DNA from 3 places in the Vallitalea guaymasensis genome. Region 2 is predicted to be linked to each of the others. Evidence: riboswitches for the same ligand, from Rfam matches in the RefSeq annotation. Region 2 holds a riboswitch; each other region holds the start of a gene.
What was found. Region 2 has a riboswitch for cyclic di-GMP ahead of HYG85_RS23865 (transglutaminase-like domain-containing protein). Riboswitches for the same ligand answer to the same signal wherever they lie in the genome.
Positions count from the first base shown of each region.

Region 1: linked by a shared signal. The riboswitch ahead of HYG85_RS18030 (hypothetical protein) and the one ahead of HYG85_RS23865 (transglutaminase-like domain-containing protein) in region 2 are both predicted to bind cyclic di-GMP.
Region 3: linked by a shared signal. The riboswitch ahead of HYG85_RS09610 (LPXTG cell wall anchor domain-containing protein) and the one ahead of HYG85_RS23865 (transglutaminase-like domain-containing protein) in region 2 are both predicted to bind cyclic di-GMP.

Region 1 is NZ_CP058561.1:4,199,293-4,202,513, forward strand. It holds gene HYG85_RS18020 (undecaprenyl-diphosphate phosphatase) at 1-567, shown strand, start outside; gene HYG85_RS18025 (hypothetical protein) at 623-898, opposite strand; cyclic di-GMP riboswitch class I at 1,134-1,219, shown strand; gene HYG85_RS18030 (hypothetical protein) at 1,435-2,211, shown strand; gene HYG85_RS18035 (hypothetical protein) at 2,248-2,607, shown strand; gene HYG85_RS18040 (hypothetical protein) at 2,921-3,221, shown strand, end outside.
Region 2 is NZ_CP058561.1:5,525,290-5,528,510, reverse strand. It holds gene HYG85_RS23870 (MBL fold metallo-hydrolase) at 1-734, shown strand, start outside; cyclic di-GMP riboswitch class I at 864-952, shown strand; cyclic di-GMP riboswitch class I at 985-1,069, shown strand; cyclic di-GMP riboswitch class I at 1,095-1,174, shown strand; gene HYG85_RS23865 (transglutaminase-like domain-containing protein) at 1,167-1,973, shown strand; gene HYG85_RS23860 (site-2 protease family protein) at 2,220-2,825, shown strand; gene HYG85_RS23855 (segregation and condensation protein A) at 2,849-3,221, shown strand, end outside.
Region 3 is NZ_CP058561.1:2,151,234-2,154,454, reverse strand. It holds gene HYG85_RS09615 (hypothetical protein) at 1-890, opposite strand, end outside; cyclic di-GMP riboswitch class I at 1,207-1,289, shown strand; gene HYG85_RS09610 (LPXTG cell wall anchor domain-containing protein) at 1,577-3,221, shown strand, end outside.

The sequences.
Region 1 (3,221 bases), 1.3 Mb from region 2:
TTATGGGTAAAGATTGTCATTGCATGTATTCCAGCAGGAATCGTAGGTATATTATTTAACGATAAGATGGATGAATTATTCTATAACTATCAGACAGTTACTATTACATTGATATTATATGGTATTTTATTTATTATCATAGAGAAATGGAACAAAGGCAGAACTTGTAAAGTTAATGATATCTCTGAGCTTACGTATCAGACAGCACTTATAATAGGTTTATTTCAAGTATTATCATTAATACCAGGAACTTCACGTTCTGGAGTAACTATATTAGGAGCAATACTTATAGGAACATCAAGAACTGTAGCCGCTGAATTTACATTTTTCTTGGCTATGCCAGTTATGTTTGGTGCAAGTATAATCAAGATACTAAAATTCGGCTTTGCATTTACAAGTCTAGAATTATTGGTTCTTCTAACAGGAATGATAGTTGCTTTTGTAGTTTCAATATTAGCTATCAAATTCCTAGTAGGATATATCAAAAAACATGACTTCAAAGTATTCGGTTGGTACAGAATAGCGTTAGGAATCATTGTAATCCTATATTTTACAATATTTAAATAAAACAATGGGGCTGTAGGATAATTAAAAATGTATTATCCTACAGCCCTTATATTTTCTATACACGATCCATTCCTTCAGTTTGCTTTTTAACTAAGACTCCTTCAGCTATTTCCCATTCTTTGGTTGCTGTACCTTCATCATTAATGATGTAGCCATTACTTGATAAAGGATATAAAAGGTCTTTTGTAAAATTACGTCCAGATGCTTCACATAACCAATGAGTAGCTGTTTTCATTATTCTATTATAATCGTCTTCTGTATCAGCAAATTGAAATAATCTATTGCTCACATTATAATAAACCTCATTATCTATTACAGTTGTATCTTCCATTTTCATCACCTCTTAGTTATGTTTTGCTAAGATTGATGAAATTATTTATTTAATGTTGTAATTGATTTTTGACTGCTTTCATTAGGTAAAATTATCTATTTAAAAAATAAACAAGTAGTAATAATAACTTAAGTATGAATTGCAAAAGTAGGTAATCGGGAATATTTTGTATATAAAATAAATTGAAAGCAAAGAATAATTATGTTATAATAAGTCCAGTATTAAATATTGTTTATTAAGAAAATAGCAAACCTATTGAAAAATAGGGACGCAAAGCTATGGGTCTAAGGGATTATATCCTAGGACTGCCAGGTTGCCGTATAATAATTTGATGGCAGTCACTATTATTAGTAGCTGTTTTTTTTGTCACATTTTTTTCATTGGCTAATAACGTTATATGAAATGTTATGTGGAGTGTAACAATTACCTTTTTTATATTAAAGGAATCTTCCTGCCATAAAATATAGTATATTTTATCATTTTTGTTTGATGAAATTATTTTATTTGTTTAATTAATAGTTGAAAGAGGGGATATAATGAAAAAAAATGATGTTTTATATGATAAAGTATTTTTAGTAAAATTTTTGGAACAATTAAATATAGAATTAGAGTATAAGCGATTGGATGGGAAAAATGAAGAGTTGATCGCTGAAGCGGCAAAATGTCTTGCTGAAACTTTTGCAGGGGTAACAGTAAAGGAAGAAACAATATCTGAACCGATGGTACAGGCTGTTCACTTATCTATTGAGGATTTTAATGAATTTGTTTATAATTACATGAAAAATGTTGTAGAACAAGGATTGTGTTATATAGCTATAAACAGAAAAAACAATAGAATCATAGGTGTGTTAGCATGTGAAGACTTTGATCCAGATGAAGAAGTCCCTCCATTTACAGATAATTTAGAGCCCATGAATAAAATCTGTGAATTACTTGAAGTTCTTGATAAGAGGTTTTTGGATACTATTTATTACAAAACAAATAAAAAAGTTAAAAAGAATGATTTTGTACATATGTTTATGATTGGTGTAAAATCAGATAAGCTAAAGAAAGAAATAGCAAAAGACTTAGTGAGAATCTGTCAGGATGATGCAATAAAAAGAGGCTATAAAGGTATGTTTCTTGAAGCTACCAATATTAAATCTGCTACATTAATCTCAAAATATTTTAAGTTTAAACTTGTTCATGATGAAAAAGGAATGCTTATACATACAAAATATGCTGAGACAGAACATTTTAAAGATATACCACCTGAAAAATCCTTGGATTGTAAATTATTCTATAAAGCGCTTGACCCAGAATATGATATTTAATATTAAATAACAAAACATTTACTAGGAGGTATACACATGTATAAAATTGACGTTAATTCAAGTAAGAAATTAGTATCTTTAGTAGCTGAGGGAATGTTCACAGTAGATGAAGCTAAAGATTGTATGAAAGACTATGAAAGCAAATTAAGAATGATAAATGTTAAGGATTATGTATTTTTAGTTGATGCAAGAAAACAATCAACTTCTACTCCAGAAGTAGGAGAAATGTTAACAGAAGCATTAAAAAAATACTTGGATACACCATTCAAAAAGAGATATTATGTAAAACTTGATTCAGTTATTGCAATGTCACAAATAAGAAGACTTGGTGGAAAAGACTTTGTTGATAAATTTGAAGTAGTAAATACACCAGAAGAAGTAATTAATAGTCTATAATATTTATTAATTTAACAAGAATAGATTATAAATCCAGGGAATTAAATATTTTCCTCTGGATTTATTTTTTACTTTGAATGAAATTAGTTATAGTGTTCATAATAAGAGTAGTAGATATTATTATAGTTACAATAGATTTATAGTTATTAGTAGGTATGATTTGTTGCAATATTCAGCAAGATTACGACAGAATATATAAATAATTATGACAAATTACAAACTGATGTCAAATAAATAATTGATTTACAATATACTTAACATAGTTTATAATGGGTAGTGACAAAAAAAGACAATATATTAGGAGGTATATAGTATGAAAAGAATATCAGCAATGATAGTATGTGTATTATCTGTTATGTTAATATTTGTTGGATGTGATTATAATGAAAATAAATTATATAATGCATTTAAGAAATCACTAGAAGTCACTTCAAGTGAAAGTGACACAGATATTTCAATAACTTTAGAGACTGAAGGATTTTCAGAAGAAGAGCAATTCAGTATTGCTGCTGTAAAGATGTTATTACAGGATACGAACATTAACATTCACACGAAGTTACAGCAAAACAAACAAAAGACATCAAGAAAAATGTATGTAGATACTCAGTTCGTTT
Region 2 (3,221 bases):
GTTTGACCATTAAAGAAATTAAGAAGGGTGTTTTAGTAGTAAATCATAAATTTCCATGGGATGGAAATTCTATGATTATTGAAATGAAAAATGGCGAAATAGCCCTGATTGATACACCTTATGAAAACGAAGCAACTAGAAAAATTATTGAGTGGGTCCGAGAACGAGCAGGTCAAGAGGTTAAATTTATAGAAATAAATACTGGTTTTCACTTTGACAATTTAGGTGGAAATAAATATCTTGCTGAACAAGATATTAAGATTATAGGAACATCAAAAACGGTAAATATGGTTAAAGAAAGAGGAGAAGATGCTAGAAAGCTTTTTTTAGATTGGCTAAAAGATCCTGAATTGAAAAAATATTATGATGTTTACACTAAACTTGAGTATATAGAGCCTACTGAAATAGTTAATATAGATATTGATGAGGAAATGGAAATTGTTTTTGGAGATGAAAAATTAGTACTTTATTATCCACAAGAATCCCATTCTCCTGACAACATTGTCGTTTATTACCCTAGTAAAAAAGTATTGTTTGGTGGTTGTATGGTGAAATCAGCTGAATCAGAAAACTTGGGTAATACAGCAGATGCAAATATTATGGGATGGTCAGAAAGCATAAAGAAATTAAAAAGAAAGTATAGTGAAAAAAGTGTTGATGTAATTGTTCCTGGTCATGGTGAAGTAGGCGATTATTCTTTGTTAGAAAATACTGAGAATCTATTAGAGCAATGAATCAGATTATCTTAGTGCTAACTATTGTTTATTAGATGTAATATATAAAGAAATATTTACCAAATTAACAATATGTGATATAATATCAATGAGAGGGTAGTCAAAGAGTCGGCAGTATTGACCGTATTATTCTGTAAATCGTAAAGCATATGAAAGTATGTGACACAAAGCTATAGGGTCTAAGGCTTAATTATAAGCTATGACAGCCAGTTACCAGAGGAAGACTTTGATTACCTAGTAGTCAAATCTTTTCTCGAAGCGGCAAATTCAGTGAAAGCTGAAGACGCAAAACTAAAGGGCCTAAGTCAATAATGATATGGCAGCCAGTTACCGAAAGAAGAGTTTTATTACTTTTCTTTCCCACGAATATGGCAAACCTATCGTGAGGTAGGGACGCAAAACTATAGGGTCTTCATATATGAAGATAGCCAGATGCCGAAGGGAGAGTTACAACTGAAAAAAATAGTATTAACTTTTATAGTTGCATTAATTTTTGTAGCATTAGCTGGGACAACCGCTTTTGCTAAGAGTGAAATTATAAAGGTCAATGCTGATAACGGCACAGTAAGTATCAATTATGATACTACTAATTATTCTGACTTAAAAGTTGTCGTGAAGAAGGGTTCGGATAAATATATCTATAACCTTAATTCTTCAAATGAAGAGCTACCATTACAAATGGGCAATGGTGAGTATACTGTAGGAATATATAAAAGAGCTGATGGTAACAAGTACAAATTGTTAACATCCAGTAAAGTACATAATGATACAACTAATAATACAGTATTCTTAGCAAGTGTTCAGAATGTACATTGGACAAGCAATTCAAATGCAGCTATTCTAGCTAAAGAACTAACTAAAGATGCCAAGACTGACAGAGAGAAAATAGAAGTTATATATAATTACATAATCGATAATGTTAAATATGATGATGAAAAAGCAAAGAATGTTAGTAGTAGATATTTACCTTCAACTAATGAAACGTTAGCTAGTAAAAAAGGAATATGCTACGATTATGCTTCTCTATTTGCAGTTATGCTTAGAAGCCTTAACATTCCTACAAAGCTTGTTCATGGCGATAGTAATTTCACTTCTGTCTATCATGCTTGGAATGAAGTGTTAGTTGATAACAATTGGATAGTTGTAGACACTACCATTGATGCAGCATATAAATCAGAAGGTGTAAAAGTTTCTTATGAAAAAGACCCTTCAGATTATAGTGCTAAAAAGGTATTTTAATAATGAATAATATTTGCTCCCTCTCAAAGTAATTTTGTAATTTTATACTCAGAGTTTAAATAAGTATTTTCATATGTCTCCATACATCTGGTAAATTTCTTTTTCCATATCATTTTTATAACGTATCATAAGTTCTATATCTCCTAATAATAATCTAGGATAAATCAAAGATTTTTCAAGTATTGCTTGAAATTATAACCAATTATTAGTACAATATCTTATAGAATGAAAAATGAGGTGTAAGACATGGAAGCAATAAAATTATTAATAGAAATAGCAATTAGTTTTGTCTGTGCAGTAATTGTAGTATGTGTTCATGAATATCCTAGAATTATTTGTTACAAGTATTTAGTTCATCCATTATATAAGAAGGAAACTAAAGTTTCATTTAATCCGCTAAAATATATGGATCCATTTGGAATAATCTCTTTTATGTTCTTAGGTGCTGGATGGCAGAAACCATTTAGTTTTAATACTGGTAGATTAAGAGATAAGAAAAAAGGTCTTATATCCATAACATTAATTGGTATATTATCTAATTTGCTGTTAATGGCAGTTTTAATACCTATTTTTGTTTCAACATTTCAGCAGAATTATTATGTGACTAAGTTTTTATTTATATTGATTCTTTTTAACTTAGCTATAGTTGTTGTGAATTTATTACCTGTACCACCATTTGATATGGTTAAAATAATTCAAGCTCTTAATCCACGTGCATACTTCAAATTTGTTCAATACGAGAAAGTTATTCAAGCTTTATTCATTTTATTCTTGGCTTCTGGATTTATTAGTACTCTAGTAAATATTATTATCAATAGTATTTTTAGTACTATGATAGTTAACGGGGTATAAGAAATAAAGAAAGGGTTTTTTAATTGAGTATTCCTGTAAAATTAGAAGTATTTGAAGGACCATTAGATTTATTGCTACATTTAATAGACAAAAACAAATTGAATATATATGATATACCTATTGTTATGATAACGGATCAGTTTTTGGAATATATCAAGAAGTTAGAAGAAAAAAATATGGAAATCATGAGTGAATTTATTGAAATGGCGGCTACATTAATAAATATTAAATCTAAAATGCTGTTGCCAATAGAAGATGAAGAGGAAGAGGAAACAGACCCTAGAGAAGAACTGATGAATAAACTCGTTGAGTACAAGAAGTTTAAATATATTAGAGATAAATTGAAAGTAAGGCAAATTGATGCTAAAAAAGTTATTTTCAAAGAACCTACAATAC
Region 3 (3,221 bases), 2.3 Mb from region 2:
CATATATTACTTATTACTAATTTATAAAGATGACCAGCATCTAGTCCAGAAGTTATCTTTAATATAATAGAGTTATCAACTTTATTATATTTAGCATTAAGTATCTCGGAAGGATTATCAATAATATAATAATTAGATATATTTTCTGCTTTTGAAATATCTAAATCACCTTCAAAAAATACTTTTAATTCAGTATTGGATAAAGCAATAGTTGAATTAACTGATACTTCCGGTTTACTAGTTGTACCAGCAAAATAATATGTTACGTTTCCTTCTGAACATATATTCTTTATATCAATTTTATATAACATACCTACTTCTAAATCAGTTACAGTGGTAATTAAAACAGCATTATCGTAGGTAATATATTTTATATTTGTGATACCTATATGGTCATTATTGTAAATATCATAGTTTGATAGATTTGTAACTGTATATTTATTAATATTTCCATCAAAGAAAATCATTACCTTATTTGTTGATATAGCAGTTACAGATTTTATTGATATTTCAGGTTTAGGTGCTATACCTGCAAAAATTTTAGTAACTGTATTTGAGCATATATTATTTACTTGAAGTTTATATAGTATACCAGCAGCAAAATCAGTTGATGTCTTTAATATAATTGCATTACCTTCTGAATTATATTTAGCATTTAATATGTCTATAGATGTATTAGAATTAAAGGGGTGTATGTCATAGTTAGCTATATCTTCAACACTATTTATATCTATAATACCATCAAAAAATACTTTTACTTCTGTACTAGATAGTGCTATGACTGATTTTATTGTTAAGTCAGTTGCATTTTGTTCTTCAGCTAAAACTGATAAACTAAAGATTGTTGTTAATGATGCGATTAATAAAATGATACTAATAAATTTTTTCATGTCATAATATCCTTTCTTTGAATAATTTTGAAATCTTGTGCACAGAAATTTCATTGATAATATAACATATATATTGAAAATAATTTGTCGAAAGTTGTCATTATATCCGTTTTTAATATTTTAATTTTTGTGTAACACAAACTAATAGAAGAAAAAATGTTATATAATACCTTAAATTTAGATTTAGATACTATTAATATAAATATTATATATAGATTAGTAAGTTGTATTTAACACATATGTTATAAAATTTTAATGTTATAAAAAAACATATATTGACTATTAATTTATTGCATGTTATTATTAATATATAAATTTTAATAAAAGGCAAACTTACTGAAAAGTAAGGACGCAAAGCTAGAGTCTAAAGTAAAATACTATGACAGTTCGGCTGCTTTGAATTACATATATATTCAAAGCAGCTTTTATTTTGCCAAAAACTAACAAATATATAATTTTATAATTATTAGATTCGGAAAATAATAAAGCAATATTGCTTTATTTGTAATATATTTTAATATTAACAACATAATAATAAATATCATCATGTTGACAATATTATATTCAAAATAAGACTGATAATGATTTTCCTAAGGTTAACCACGTTCCAAAAAAAACGAGGCTGAAAATAGAGAGCCTACCTCTATAAGAAAGAAGGACAGAAAACTATTATAAGAGGTGATTAGTTGAAAAAGAAGTTGTTAAAGAAATCGTTAGTGTTTTTGTTTGCCTTCATGTACTTAACGAGCAATTTAGTATATGCTCAAACAGAACAACAAGATTTAACTGGTAATATTATAATATCAGAAAATGAAACAGAAAATCCAGAAGAACCAGTGGAGAACCCAGGAGAGCCAGTGGAGAACCCAGGAGAGCCAGTGGAGAACCCAGGAGAACCAGTGGAGAACCCAGGAGAGCCAGTGGAGAACCCAGGAGAACCAGTGGAGAACCCAGGAGAGCCAGTGGAGAACCCAGGAGAACCAGTGGAGAATCCAGGAGAGCCAGTGGAGAATCCAGGAGAGCCAGTGGATAACCCAGAAGAGCCAGTAGAGAATCCAGGAGAGCCAGTGGATAACCCAGAAGAGCCAGTAGAGAATCCAGGAGAGCCAGTGGAGAATCCTGAAGAACCAGCTGAAAACCCAGAAGACCCAGGAGAAAATCCAAGTGAGTCAGAGGATAAACTAAAAGAATCCGAGAACTTAGATGAAATAGAAAGTGCTAGTAGAGATATGGATATGTTATCCACTATAATGCTAAATGAAAATGAGTATATTATTAGTTGGATAATTAATAAATCTGCTACATTAGCAGTAAATCAAGTAAGTGGTGCTGATGTCAGAGTTGAAAAAGAACAAAATTATAGATATAAGTTAACAGCTACAGCTAATGACGAAAGTCATAGAATTGTAGGTTGGAAAATAATAGACACTAGTAATGGTTCTAAATCAAGTTTTGGTAAAAGTGAAATACGTATAGGAAGAAGACCAACATTAATTAATACAGATGTTGATTATAAAGTTAACAAGAATAGAAGATATGAAGCTACTCCAATAGTTGAAACCATATATTCACTTAATGTAAATTATGATAATTCACTAGGAGAAGTATATATTGATGGTACCAAAGTAGATAATGGATATAGTGCAATATATGAAGAGGGTACTGCTGTTAATCTAAAGGCATATTCTTATCAAGGATATGAGCCACAAGATCAATTTAAAAATATGGATATTACTATTAACCAAAAAGAGATTATAGATGTTGTGTTTGAATCTAAAGATCAGGTATATGATAAAGACTACTATCCAGCCGATGGAAGTTTTGCAGGAATAGTAGGTCATGGACATGATCCGAAGGATAATCCATTAGATGCAGAGTTGAATATATCACCAAATAAAGATATGTATGAAGTAGGTGACAACGTTAATCTAGAATTCAGATACAATGTGATTAGTGGTGATAATGGCGGCAATAGTTTAAATGAGGTTAAGGTATATAGACATAATACTAATAGTCCATTATTTGCCGAGAATAATTTTCCTTCTACTGTTCAAGATATAATAACTATACCAAGTACTAAAACTGAGTTAGATAATAATTATGTATTTGATGTTAGTAGCAGAACTTATTCAAAAAATCTAGAGTTTGATTTAGTAGATCAATATAATGATGATCCTCAAACAATATTAGACTCGAATACACAAACCATAAAAGTGAGTGTGGCTAATGTATGGTTAGATGCTCCTGTACTTAATACAACAGATGTAACCATGAAGTCAGGAAAAGTATATTGGGAGAAATTAGCTAATGCAAATGATTATGATATAAAAG